Regions from separate parts of the Methylobacterium sp. FW306-05-D genome, predicted to be linked through region 1. Evidence: riboswitches for the same ligand, from Rfam matches in the RefSeq annotation. Region 1 holds a riboswitch; each other region holds the start of a gene.

Region 1 (4,404 bases):
ATCCCGGCGATGATGCCGATCTCGGAGCGCAGTTCGGGCGAGGCCGGCTTGTTGATGCCGCCTGAGCCGTGGACCATGCTCATGGAATCCTCGACCGTGACGATCTGGGTCTTGCCCTTCGCATTCCGGTCGATCTCGGTGCGGCCGAGGCAGGGCAGCAGATAGGCGACGCGGCCCGGCACGAGGTGCGAATGGTTGAGCTTCGTCGCGATGTGGACGGTGAGTTCGCAGGACGACAGGGCCTTGGCCACCAGGGCGGTGTCCGGCGTCGCCCGGGCGAAGTTTCCGCCCAGACCGATGAAGGCCTTCGACGAACCGTCGAGCATGGCGCCGATGGCGGCCAGCACGTTGTGCCCGTGCCGGCGCGGGGCGGGGAAGCCGAAGGTCCGCTCCAGGGCGTCGAGGAGGGCGGCCGGGGGCTTCTCGTTGATGCCCACCGTGCGGTCGCCCTGCACGTTGGAATGGCCGCGCACGGGGCACAGGCCCGTGCCGGGGCGCCCGACATGGCCGCGCAGGAGCATGACGTTGGTGAGTTCGCGGATGGTGGCGACCGAGTGGCGGTGCTGGGTCACGCCCATCGCCCAGGTGCAGATCACCTTGTCGGCGGCGAGATAGACCTCGGCCGCGGTCTCGATGTCGGCCCGGGAGAGGCCGGACTGGTCCTCGATGGCGTCCCAGGACGTGGCATCGACGGCGGTCCGGTAGGCCTCGTAGTCCGCCGTGTGGTTGCGCAGGAAGGTCCGGTCGAGCCGCGTGGGCTGGCCGGCGGCGAGCGCCGCGTCGTCGGCCGCGAACACCGCCTTGGCGATGCCCCGGAACGCCGCCATGTCGCCGCCGAGGCGCGGCTGGTAGTAGTGGCTCGCCACCGGCGCGCTGGCGCCGCGCAGCATCTCCACGGTGTTCTGCGGGTCGGCGAAGCGTTCGAGCCCGCGCTCGCGCACGGGGTTGAACACCACGACCTTCGCGCCGCGCTGGGCCGCGCGCCGCAGGTCGCCGAGCATGCGCGGATGGTTGGTGCCGGGGTTCTGCCCGACCACGAAGATGGCGTCGGCCTTCTCGAAATCCTCCAGGAGCACGGTGCCCTTGCCGACGCCGATGGCCGCCTGCAGGGCGATGCCGCTGGCCTCGTGGCACATGTTGGAGCAGTCGGGGAAGTTGTTGGTGCCGTAGTGCCGGGCGAAGAGCTGGTAGAGGTAGGCGGCCTCGTTGGAGGCGCGGCCCGAGGTGTAGAACTCGGCCTGGTCCGGGTGGTCGAGCCCGCGCAGAGTGGCACCGATCTCCGCGAAGGCGGCGTCCCAGGTGGTGGCGACGTAGCGGTCGCGCGACGCGTCGTAGCGCATCGGATGGGTCAGGCGGCCCTCGCCCTCCAGGGCGTAGTCGGTCCAGCCGCGCAGCTCGGTCACGGTGTGGCGGGCGAAGAACTTCGGCGGCGTGCGCTTGTCGGTGGCCTCCCAGGAGACCGCCTTCACGCCGTTCTCGCAGAACTCGAAGGAGGAGCCGTGCGCCGGGTCGCCCCAGGCGCAGCCCGGGCAGTCGAAGCCGTCGGGCTGGTTGGCCTTCAGCATGGCGCGGGCGCCCGAGAGCGGGGCCCGGCTGCCGAGCAGGTGCTTGCCGCAGCTCTTCAGGGCCCCCCAGCCGCCGGCGGCGGACGAACGCTTCGGGGTCGCGACCGGGTGATCCATGAACGGGTCTCTGGGACGGGCCCGCGCGGCCGAGGATCGGTCGCGGAACGGAGCCTAGCCGCCCAGCGATATCGCGATGCGGCGCGGGCACTCAATCACGCGAAAACGCAGGCCAGTCATGCCGTTAGGGGTCCCATGCGTTTTTTGCAGAGCCGGTGACCGGCAGGTTAAAATCGTTCTGAGCCGCATTGCGGGAGACCGGGTGGCCCGTCGCCGGGGCCGCTCCCTGGCGAAGCGCCGGCCGATCGCCTAACCCTCGGGCCGAAACGGCGGCGGAGACGCCCGGGATGCGGGAGCGCGGGACATGAGGACGCCGGTGAGGATCTTCGCGGCGGCGGCCGTCGCCCTCGCGGTCGGCCTCGCGGTGATGGCGCATGACCGCCAGATCGGCGCCGAATGGGCCGTGTCGGCCGAGCAGATCGCCGACGCGCGGGCCTATGGCAAGCCCGGGGTCGAGCTCCCGCCCGGCCACATGGTCACCGAGCCCCAGCGCAGCGAGGGCGCGGAGCGGCTTCCCCTGAAGTGGATCCTGCTCGGCCTCGCGGCCGGCGGCGCGGTGCTGGCCGGAACCGGGCATCGGCGCGAGCCTGTGCGAAAACCGGACGGCCGGCGCTGAGGGTCTCCTGTCGCGCACCGGGCACACCGGCCCGAAAACCACGCGCGGCCATTGACGCTGCCGCGGCCCATCGGGCCTCCTGTCCCGCGACGGTTCCTCGGTCACGAGGATCAAAAGGGAACGCGGTGAGGGTGTGAGCCCGAGGCCGCGGCTGCCCCCGCAACTGTGAGCGGCGAGCCCCTCATCAGCACGTCACTGGGCCCATCCGGCCTGGGAAGACGATGAGAGGGCGGTGACCCGCGAGCCAGGAGACCTGCCGTCAGTCGTGGTCACACGCGAAACGCATCGGGCGGGGTGTCCCGGTGGGTGTCGGGGTGGATGCCGTGCGGCATCCGGGCCGGCCTCGTTCGCGGTGACGTGCCACAGACGTCGCTCGAGGTCTTATGCCGTCCTCCCGTTCCGGGTCGCTGACCCGTCCAAGCCCTGCCTTGCGATGTCCTGCCTTGCGATCCTGGCTGCTGGCCTCCTGTGCCGGCCTCGCCTGCTGCGGCGCCGGGGTCCGGAGCGCCGTCGCCCAGTCCGCGCAGGCGGACCTCGCCGAACTCTCCGTGACGGCCGAGGCCCCGGCCACCGGCGGCAGCGGACCGGCCGCCCATGCGGGCTTCGTCGGCGGCGTCACCGGCATCGGGGGCGGCCTGCGGACCGTCGATGCGGCGAGCGCCGGCATCCTCTCGGGCGCGGCGCTCAACAGCCGGCCGATCACCCGGCCGGGCGAGGCCCTGGAGAGCGTGCCCGGCCTCATCGTCACCCAGCATTCCGGCGAGGGGAAGGCCAACCAGTTCTTCCTGCGCGGGTTCAACCTCGACCACGGCACTGACATCGCGCTTCACGTGGACGGCATGCCGGTGAACATGCGCACCCACGCCCACGGCCAGGGCTACGCCGATCTGAACTTTCTCATCCCCGAGCTCGTCGGCGCGGTGGAGTTCCACAAGGGACCCTACTTCGTCCGGGACGGCGACTTCGCCTCGGCCGGCTCGGTGCGGATCGACTATCTCGACACGGTCGATAAGAACCTCGCCCTGACCTCCTTCGGCAGCTTCGGCTACAAGCGCGCGCTCAGCATCGCCTCCGCGCCCCTCGGCGCCGGCAACCTTCTGGTCGCCGGCGAGGCCCAGACCTATGACGGGCCCTGGGACGTGCCGGACCGGCTCGCCAAGCTCAACGGCGTCGTCCGCTACAGCCAGGGCACGGCCCTCGACGGCTTCGCGGTCACGGGCATGGCCTACTGGGCGAAGTGGAACGCCACCAACCAGATCCCGGAGCGGGCGGTCGCGGAGGGGATCATCGGCCGCTTCGGCAGCCTGAACCCCACGGATGGCGGCGACACCGGCCGCTTCTCGCTCTCGGGCCGCTGGAGCCGGACGAGCGAGGCCGGCATCACCCGGGCGAGCGCCTACGTGATCCGCTACGGGATGAACCTGTTCAACGACTTCACCTATTTCCTCAACGACCCGGTCGCCGGCGACCAGTTCCGCCAGCGCGACAGCCGCGTTCTCGGCGGCGGCGAGGTCAGCCACACCGTCCCGGGCAGCCTGTTCGACTTGCCCATGGAGAACGAGTTCGGCCTCCAGACCCGCACCGACGACATCCGGGTCGGCCTCTTCAACACCGCCGCGCGGCAGTACCGCTCGACCGTGCTGGACGACCGGGTGCTGGAGGCGAGCGCCGCGTTCTACGTCGAGAACCGGGTGCGCTGGACCGACTGGCTGCGCACCAGCCTGGGCTTCCGCGCCGACGGGTTCTACGCCGATGTCCGCTCGGACACGCCGGCCAATTCCGGGCGCGCCCGGGACGGCATCGTCAATCCGAAGCTCGGCCTGGTGCTCGGGCCCTGGTTCGACACCGAATTGTTCGTGAACTACGGCGGCGGCTTCCATTCCAACGACGCCCGCGGCGTCACCGCCACCGTCGACCCGACGAGCCCGCTGTTCAACATCAGCCGCTCGCCCTTCCTCGTGCCCTCCACGGGCTCCGAGATCGGCCTGCGCAACCGCAGCCTCGCTGGGCTGGAGACGGCGGTGACGTTGTTCCAGCTCGATTTCGCCTCCGAGAACCTGTTCCAGGGCGACAGCGGCACCACCGAGCCGAGCCGCCCCACCCGCC
Region 2 (4,404 bases), on a different contig from region 1:
GACGATGCGCGCGCCTGCCCTGCTCCTCACCCTCGCGACCCTCCTGTCGGCCGGCGCCGCCGCGGCCGCCCCGGCGCCGGGGGCCGGGCCCGACGTCGCCCTGGGTCCGGTCACGAAGCTGCCGCTGCCGCGCTACGCCAGCCTGAAGACCGACCGCGTCAACCTGCGCGAGGGCCCCTCGAAGGACCACCGCACCCTCTGGGTGTTCCAGCGGGCCGGCCTGCCCGTCGAGATCGTGGCCGAGTTCGAGACCTGGCGCCGCATCCGCGATTCGGAGGGCACCGAGGGCTGGGTGCTGCACTCGCTGCTCTCGGGCCGGCGCACCTCCGTCGTCACCGCCGGCAAGGGGAGCGACAAGGGGGGCGAGAAGGCCCCGGTGCCGCTCTACGCCAAGGCCGACGAGGCCTCCGGCGAGGAGGCCCGCCTCCAGGCCGGCGTCATCGGCAGCGTCAAGGCCTGCACCGGCACCTGGTGCCGGATCATCGTGGCGATGCCCCAGCGGCGCGGCGATGTGGACGGCTACATCCGCCAGGACCGGCTCTGGGGCGTCTATCCCAACGAGAAGGTGGAGTAGGGCGCCCCGCGGCGCCCGCCGCTCTACGATTGCCGCATGAAGGTGTCGGGCGTGCCCGTGTCGTCGGCGACGAAGCGGATGTCGCGGGGCTCGCGCCGGGGCGTGTCGACGGAGAGGAACACCATCGGCTGCTCGAGGATCTCGGGGACCGAATGCACCACCCCGCGCTTGAAGAAGACCAGCTTGCCGGGGCCGACCTCCACGGGGGCCTCGTCGCCGAACGTCATCAGGCAGCGCCCGGACAGCACGTAGAGGTACTCGTCGCAGGAGGCGTGGCTGTGCGGCGGCGTCGGCCGGTAGACCCGGAACACCCGGGCGCTGGCCGCCGGATCGTCGGTGAAGCGGTGATCCGCCACCATGGTGTCGGAGGTCTCGGGCAGGCGCGCGGCCTGCTCCGCCACGTCGAAGACGCCGTGCGCCGTCAAGCTGTCTGCCCGCATCCTGTCCGTTTCCATGACCTGCATGTCCTCTTCTGCCCGTCGCCGTGAAGCCTCGATTACCTAGCCGAAAAATCACCGTCAGCGACTTGGGATTGAGGGATTGATCGCTGAAGTAGATTGCTATCCAGCGCCGCAGCCCAAGTGCTAGACGCCAGCTGTCCTACGGATCGGATACACTGTAATAAAGACAGATCATTAACTATAATATCTGTTATAGCAAGCAAGCTATCAGTGAAAGCATGAGCACAAGCACCAAAAATGGCGAGCAACGTTCAGTCACTCAGACAAATGAAATTTGAGCTCTAAGAGCAAAGCCAAGGACGTAACTCCTTCCTTGCTCTTCAGATGCGACTTACCAGCGTCCCAAATGAGACAGAAGCGAACTTTCGTGACAAGCACGCTCGCGGGAATTTTACCGCTGTCTTTTTTCTGCAATGCTCGATTGCGATTGGCGCGCCAGCTGAGACTTGCAGATGACTGAGTTCGTTTTTCCGCATTCGCTTGAGTACCCTGACAATCATGACATAACACTATCGGAAATAGCCGCAACACTAATTGCACAGGAAAAGCTATTACCGCTTGCCGCAGAAATCTTAGAGAGACTATATCCTGGATTTGAAGTTAGTAAAGTAAAGATAGATCTAGAATACGCACGTCGTGGCTCTTTGCAAGAAGCTTTTTTCGTTGCGATATTTGCTACTTATCAGAAGGACTTGGACAAGGCGGTCCCGAAGATGATTGAACAAATCTCAGGAATACAGTTCCCCGACGAATACAAGCCAGTATTGTCAATACTTTTTGTCGTTTTACTATACTTAGGCGCAAAAGCAATTACCAGTCGCCTCAGCAGGAAAAAAGAAGGCGACAAGGACACGACTCCAAATATTAATGGTGACTACAACACTATAATAAATATTGCATCAGGCTCACTTAATGTTAGTCCGAACGAACTTGAAGCTGCGGTTAAAGCAACAGCAACCCCTAAACGGCACGGCTTAATCGGAAGATCAGCTATTGACCTATTCCGACCAGCGAAGAAAGGGAGAGCTGGCCGCATTCGTGTTGGGGGAGCTCCCGAAATCAGCCGCGAGTCTGTGGCGGAATTTCCTGATGCGGTGACGTTGGCCGAACTTGAGGATGATACCGAGATCGAATCCTACTCTGACGTAATCCTCGAAGTCCGCGCAACTGACCGTGACAGAGCCGAAATAGGCTGGGCCGGCCGGCTTCATATTGGGGCGATGTCTACAAAGAGGCTTAGCTTAAAACTTTCTCCAAGCGTTGATCGGGAAGCCCTCTCGAAATTAGAGCGCGTGAAAGTCGAAGCGCTTGTCGAGAGCAGACGGATGAACGATGACACGCTTAAACCAATCCGTATACATGTCTTACGCATCCTAGATTAACCCTCAAATAGCGCTTACCGAATCAATTCATTTATTCAAACACTTAATCAGTGATAATTCTATTTGGTGCATTTACCCTGTCGGGTCACCCTCCCGGACCCAACGCAACCGTGATCAGGCTTAGGGGCTCATAACGTTACAACGTTGCAAAAAATCGAGTGCGCCCCGTTGACTTGCCGGCCGGCCACGGGAAAAGGTCCACCGGCCAAGGTTCCCGCGGGTCGTCGGCCCCGGGGGCGAAGAGGGACTTCGGGGTGCTCATCGGGGCGCTTCCGAAGCGGCCCCCGCACCTGTCGGCGGCGAGGTCCCGCCCTCCGGAGTCACCGGTGCATCGCACCGGGACGGCCGGGCGGGAGCGACGACCCGTGCGCCAGGAGGCGGCAGCCAGGATGCCTGCCTCGGGCAATGAAATGTCTCTCGGGCGGGGGTGTCCCGGCGGAGCGCTGGAACGGGCCGGGCTGCCGAGGCATCCGATCCCCGTGAGGGCACCCGCTCGGCCGTCGCTCGACAACCATGAGCGCCACCGGTGTCCCTCCGTCCGAGCCCGTCCGCCGCGAAGGCCGCGATCCCGAACCTGCCCCGCGCGGCCGAGGCGCGACGGCGGTCGGGGCGCCGGGGCTCGCGCTGCGCGCTCGCGGCGATGCTCTCGGCGGGTTCGCCGGCCCTGGAGGCGCGGGCGCAGGAGGCCGTCACCCTGGAGGAGCTGTCGGTGGAAGGGGCGGGCGGCGCCCCGGCCACGGGCGCGGCGGGCCTCGCCCCCGGGATCGGGCTGATCGGCCCGACGCCGGGTTACCGGGCCGACCGGGCGGTGAGCAGCACCAAGACCGACACGCCCCAGCGCGACGTGCCCCAGGTCGTCACCGTCGCGCCCCGCGCGGTGATCACCGACCTCGCCGCCACCCGGGTCGACCGGGTCTTCAACTACACGCCCGGCGTCGCCCAGCAGAATAATTTCGGCGGCCTGACGGTGTTCAGCTACGCCGTGCGCGGAACCACGACCTCGGAACTCTACCGCAACGGCTTCCCGATCAACCGGGGCTCGCCGCCGCCGCCCGACACCCAGAACGTCGAGCGCATCGAGGTGCTGAAGGGCCCCGGCGGCGGCCTGTTCGGGCGCAGCGACCCGGGCGGCCTCGTCAACGTCGTCACCAAGCAGCCGACGGCCGAGCGCTTCGTCGAGATGGGCGGCCTCTGGGGCTCGTTCGAGCAGTTCCGCGGCACAGTCGATGCCGGCGGCGCCCTCAACGCGGACGGCACGCTGCTCTACCGCTTCAACGTCGCGGGCGGCCGCCAGAACAGCTTTCGCGATTTCGTGGATGGCGACCGGCTCCTCGTCGCGCCCGTGGTGAGCTGGCAGGTCACGCCGGACACGAAGGTCACCGTCGAGACCGAGTTCCTGCGCAACCGGATCGTGTTCGACCGGGGCGTCATCGCGATCAACAAGCAACTGGGATTCCTGCCGATCTCCCGGTTCCTCGGCGAGCCGGGCCAGAGCACGTACCAGAGCTCGGACACGATGCAGGTTCGGGTCGAGCACCGCTTCGACGCCGATTGGCAGATGCGGCTCGCCACCCACTTCAACACCGGCTCGCTGGCCGGGGAATCGGCGGAGATCCGCGCCATCGCCGCCGACAACCGCACGGTGCTGCGCGACCGGAATGTTCGCGATTACCGCTGGGACACGGCGATCGGCCAGGCCGAGGTGGTGGGGCGCTTCGCCACCGGCGCATTCGGCCACACCGTGCTCCTCGGCTTCGAGCGCGAGAGCACCGACAGCCGCGTGGTCTACGAGCGCTCGAACTTCCGCCAGAGCCCCTACAGCCTCGACATCTACGATCCGCGCTACGGCCAACCTCTGCCGCCGATCACCATCCGGCGCAACAACCTCGAGCGGATCACCAGCACGGCCCTCTACGCCCAGGACCAGATCGCCCTCAGCCCCGAGTGGAAGGCCCTGCTCGGGGTCCGGTTCGACGTCTTCGAGCAA
Region 3 (4,404 bases), on a different contig from region 1:
GAGGCGGCGGACCTGCAGCGCCGCGCTGAAGGCCGCGATCGGTGCGGTGTCGCCCGAGAGCACGCTCGACCGGTAGACCACCAGCAGCGCCAGGGGCGCCGCGTGTGGGACAGTCTGGAACGGCCGCCCGGCGGACAGGGCCTGACCGTCCGCGACGGGGCCGCAGCCCGGACAGCAGACGAAGCCGCGGGGGAGGGGCAGGGGCGGCTCGACGGGGCCGCCAAACCCGATCTCGGCGCCGATGCGCCCGACGAGGCGGCGCAGGTTCTCCGCCCCCCCGGCCCGGAAATAGGCATCGAAGGCGGGGGCGAGGTCCGGCTTCGTGGAATAGCCGTCGAGGCGCGGGTCGGGCCGGTCGTCGCCCGGCAGCACCACGAGCACGACCCCGGCGGCGCGGGCGGCGGCGGCGGCGCGCTCGAGGCCGTAGCGCCAGTAATCGAGCCCGCCGAGGCAGCGGATGACCACGATCCGCGACTTGGCGATCACCGACTCGACGTAGAGGTCGACCGACATCGGGTGGCGGAGCTTAGCGAGCTTGGCGAGCCGCAGGGTCGGTATCTCGGCCGAACCCGGCGGGAAGGCCGCCGCGTGAGCGCCGGCCATCCCGAAGAGATCCGAATCGGTGAAGGACAGGAACACGATGTCCCCCGGCGCCTGACCGAGATCGACCGCGGCTTCGCCCTCGTCGAGGGAGACCGTATCGATGCGGATCAGGTGCATGGGGGGCTCATCCCGCCAGGGCGGCGGCGACGGCGCCCTGATCGAAGCCCTTGAGGCCGATGACCACGAGGCGGCCGTCGCGGGGTTCGGCGGCCTTCCAGGGACGGTCGTAATGGTGCGCGATGCGGGCGCCGACGCCCTGGACCACGAGGCGCATCGGCTTGCCGGTGACCTCGGCGAAGCCCTTGATGCGCAGCACGCCCTCCGTCTCGGCGGCGCGCGCGACGCGGATGGCGAGGTCCTCGGCGGAGGCCGTCGCCGTCACCGGCAACGCCACCGAATCGAAGTCGTCGTGGTCGTGGTCCTCGCCCTCGCCGTGGTGGGAGGGGCGCGCGTCGAGATCGTCCTCGGCCGCCGCCTGGATTCCCAGGATCACGCGCGGGTCGAGGCGGCCGTGCTCGGCCTCCACCATCTTCACGGCGCGGGGCAGGTGCCCGGCGACCTCGGCGCGGACCTTGTCGCGGCCCGCCGCGTCGAGGAGGTCGGCCTTGTTCATCACCACGAGGTCGGCGCAGAGGAGCTGGTCCTCGAACACCTCTTCCAGCGGGTTGTCGTGGTCGACGCTGGCATCGTCGGCGCGCTGGGCGGCCAGGGCCGTCGGGTCGTCGGCGAAGAAGCCCGCGGCCACGGCGGGACCGTCGATGACCGCCACCACGCCGTCCACGGTCACCCGCGAACGGATCGCCGGCCACTGGAAGGCCTGGACGAGGGGCTTTGGCAGGGCGAGGCCCGAGGTCTCGATCAGGATGTGCTCGGGCGGATCGGCCCGGTCGAGGAGCTTGTTCAGGGCCGGCACGAAGTCGTCGGCCACGGTGCAGCAGATGCAGCCGTTGGCGAGCTCGACGATGTCCTCGTCGCCGCAGCCCTCGATGCCGCAGGCGGCCAGGAACGAGCCGTCGAAGCCGATATCGCCGAACTCGTTGACGATGATGGCGAGGCGCCGGCCGTTCGCGTTCTCCACGAGGTGGCGCACCAGGGTGGTCTTGCCGGCCCCGAGGAAGCCCGTGACGATGGTGCAGGGGATCTTGGCGACGAGGGTCATTCGGCGGCGTCCGGATGGGGTGTCGCCGCGACGGGCGGCAGGGGAGCGGGGAACGGCGGGATGCGGGCGACGACGCCCTTGCGGAATTCCTGAGGCCTCGCCTTCCACGGCACGATGCCGTCCGGCGTCTCGGCATAGAGCGCGACGCCGTCCAGGATGGTGCCGGCGGAGGCGACCGGGTCGAGGTCGCCGTAGACGTAGGTCCAGCGGCCTTGCGAGGCCACCGCCACGGTGCAGGGGCGCTTGCAGACCGAGAGGCATTCGACGCCCTCGACCGTGATGCCCGGATGGGCGCCCGTGCTCACCGCCTCCTGGAGGGCGGCCAGCAGGAGCGCTCCGGCGCGCGGCTCGGAGACGTCGCCGGCCGCCCGGCAGGTGGCGCAGACGTAGAGCGTGACGGGGGCGATGGATTCCGGCTCAGGCATGAACCGGCCGATTCCGGCCGAACAGGCCCCAGGCCCAGCCATAGGCCAGCCCGATCACCGCCCAGAACACGAAGGCGATGCCGAGGGAGCGCGCGGCGAATTGCGCCGCGTAGGACGCGGGCAGGTTCGAGGCGGCGTGGCTCGCCTCCGGCGCGCCGGCCAGGTGCGGCGCCACCAGAAGGACGATGCCGCCCGCGATGGAGATCGGCGCCCGCCGGATCGCGATGAGGTAGAGGCCCATGGCGGTGGCTGCGGCCGTCATTACCCACCAGAACTGGCGGTCGGCCAGGGGCGCGGCCTCCATGCCGGGGAGTTCCGGCGCGAGGCCGAGCGCCGGGGCCAGTGCCACCGCGAGGAAGCCCCCGATGGCGAAGCGCAGGCCGGCCTCGGGGCTGGGCTCGCGGTTGCAGGCGAGGAGCATGGCGCCGAGCAGGAGGGCGTAGCCGATGCCGCCCACCAGGGTGGCGAGTGCCGTGAAGGCCATGCGCGGCAGGCCGGGGCCGGGCTGCCAGTCGGGCGCGACCTCGCCGCCCGCCACCGAGGGGTCGCGGGTGCCGTGATCGTGACCGCCGTGGACGCGCACGATCAGCGATGCGGGAATCGGCAGGGCGGACGCCGCGGAGGCCTGCGTCTCGTAGCGCTCGGCCGCGATGATGAGCGGCGAGGTGAGCGCGAGCTGCAGGCCCGTCGCGACGACGGCCGCGAGGAAGCCGGCGACCAGGGCCGCCGACACGAGCCGGATGATCATGGGATTGTCTGCCTTAAGCGCAGGCGCTCAGTGGCAGGGGAAGTTCTGGCTGTGGCGGAAGTCGTGCGCCGCGTTGTGCAGCGCCATCGCCGGGGCGAAGCCCGCCATGAACACGAGGCCGAGGCCGAGGAAGGCGGCCACGAGGACGGCGCCGAGGCGCTCGTTGGTGCGGGTGCCGGTCAGGACGAGGGTGTTGGTCGACATCGGGTCATCTCCTGGCCGCCCCGCCGGCGGCCGTCAAGCATCGAGCGGGTGGACGGCAGGTCCACTCTCGGGCGGCAGGTCTCCTGGCTCGCGGGTCGCTGGTCCTGCCGCCTTCCCGGATCGCTCCAGTGGCTGATGGCAGTCCCGTCTCCGCTCACAGTTGCGGGGGCAGCCGCGGTTTCAGGGTCGCCCCCTCACCGCATTCCCTTTTCACCCCGTTGCCGGGGCACCGTCCGATCCACGCTTCTACGCGGTTGCCGGTGCGCTGACAACGCGGCCCGCGCGGGTTTCCCGCCTTTGACCGGAGGCCCCGATTTCGGGCACAGCGTTCCGCATGCCGCACCCGACTCCCCGAATGACCCTCGTGCTCGGCGGCGCGCGCTCGGGCAAGAGCGCCCATGCCGAGGCGCTGATCGAAGCCTGTCCCGGCCCGTGGCTCTATCTCGCCACCGCCCAGGCCTGGGACGACGAGATGCGGGCGCGCATCGCGCTCCATCGCGCCCGCCGCCCGGAGGGCTGGATCACGCAGGACGTGCCGCTCGCCTTGGCCGAGGCGGTCGCCGCCGCGACCGGGCCGGTGCTGGTCGATTGCCTGACCCTCTGGCTGACCAACCTCATCCTGTCGGAGGCCGACGTGGAGGCCGCCACCGCCGCGCTGCTCGCGGCCTGCGCGGCGGCACCCGGCCCGGTGGTCCTGGTCGGCAACGAAGTCGGGCTCGGGATCGTGCCGGAGAATGCGCTGGCCCGCCGGTTTCGCGACGCCGCCGGGCGCCTGCACCAGCGCCTCGCGGCCCAAGCCGACCACGTCGTCCTCACGGTGGCGGGCCTTCCCCTGGTCGTGAAACCCCAACCCGGAGCCACCCCATGACGGATGCCGAAACCGAGGCCGCGCGCCACCGCGAAAAGATGGAGAAGCGCAAGGCCGTGCAGGACGCCGAGGTCGCGGAGAAGACGATCGAGAAGGGGCTCCTCATCGTCAACACCGGACCCGGCAAGGGCAAGACCACGGCGGCCCTCGGGCTGATGCTGCGGGCGCTGGGCCACGGCTGGCGCGTCGGCGTGGTGCAGTTCATCAAGGGCGCCTGGGACACGGGCGAGAAGCACGCCCTCGAGGCCTTCGGCGACCGCATCGATTGGCACACCTTGGGGGAAGGCTTCACCTGGGAGACCCAGGACAAGGCCCGTGACATCGCCGCCGCCGAGCACGCCTGGGCCAAGGCCCTCGACCTCATGGCCGACCCGACGATCCGCCTCGTCGTGCTGGA

The links. Region 1 has a riboswitch for cobalamin ahead of AC3WLN_RS16150 (TonB-dependent receptor). Riboswitches for the same ligand answer to the same signal wherever they lie in the genome.
Region 2: it holds a riboswitch for cobalamin, as region 1 does, so the genes downstream of both, AC3WLN_RS05045 (TonB-dependent siderophore receptor) here and AC3WLN_RS16150 (TonB-dependent receptor) in region 1, are expected to answer to the same signal.
Region 3: it holds a riboswitch for cobalamin, as region 1 does, so the genes downstream of both, AC3WLN_RS13985 (CbtB domain-containing protein) here and AC3WLN_RS16150 (TonB-dependent receptor) in region 1, are expected to answer to the same signal.

The regions. Positions count from the first base shown of each region.
Region 1 is NZ_JBYSXL010000048.1:18,644-23,047, forward strand. Features, by position in the region: gene AC3WLN_RS16140 (FdhF/YdeP family oxidoreductase) at 1-1,682, opposite strand, end outside; gene AC3WLN_RS16145 (hypothetical protein) at 1,987-2,298, shown strand; cobalamin riboswitch at 2,374-2,573, shown strand; gene AC3WLN_RS16150 (TonB-dependent receptor) at 2,847-4,404, shown strand, end outside.
Region 2 is NZ_JBYSXL010000008.1:6,215-10,618, reverse strand. Features, by position in the region: gene AC3WLN_RS05065 (SH3 domain-containing protein) at 5-574, shown strand; gene AC3WLN_RS05060 (cupin domain-containing protein) at 598-1,014, opposite strand; gene AC3WLN_RS05055 (DUF6471 domain-containing protein) at 1,360-1,491, shown strand; gene AC3WLN_RS05050 (hypothetical protein) at 1,488-2,417, shown strand; cobalamin riboswitch at 2,609-2,832, shown strand; gene AC3WLN_RS05045 (TonB-dependent siderophore receptor) at 3,058-4,404, shown strand, end outside.
Region 3 is NZ_JBYSXL010000037.1:10,694-15,097, forward strand. Features, by position in the region: gene cobN (cobaltochelatase subunit CobN) at 1-720, opposite strand, end outside; gene cobW (cobalamin biosynthesis protein CobW) at 728-1,762, opposite strand; gene AC3WLN_RS13975 (DUF1636 family protein) at 1,759-2,187, opposite strand; gene AC3WLN_RS13980 (CbtA family protein) at 2,180-2,935, opposite strand; gene AC3WLN_RS13985 (CbtB domain-containing protein) at 2,963-3,139, opposite strand; cobalamin riboswitch at 3,196-3,388, opposite strand; gene cobU (bifunctional adenosylcobinamide kinase/adenosylcobinamide-phosphate guanylyltransferase) at 3,495-4,007, shown strand; gene cobO (cob(I)yrinic acid a,c-diamide adenosyltransferase) at 4,004-4,404, shown strand, end outside.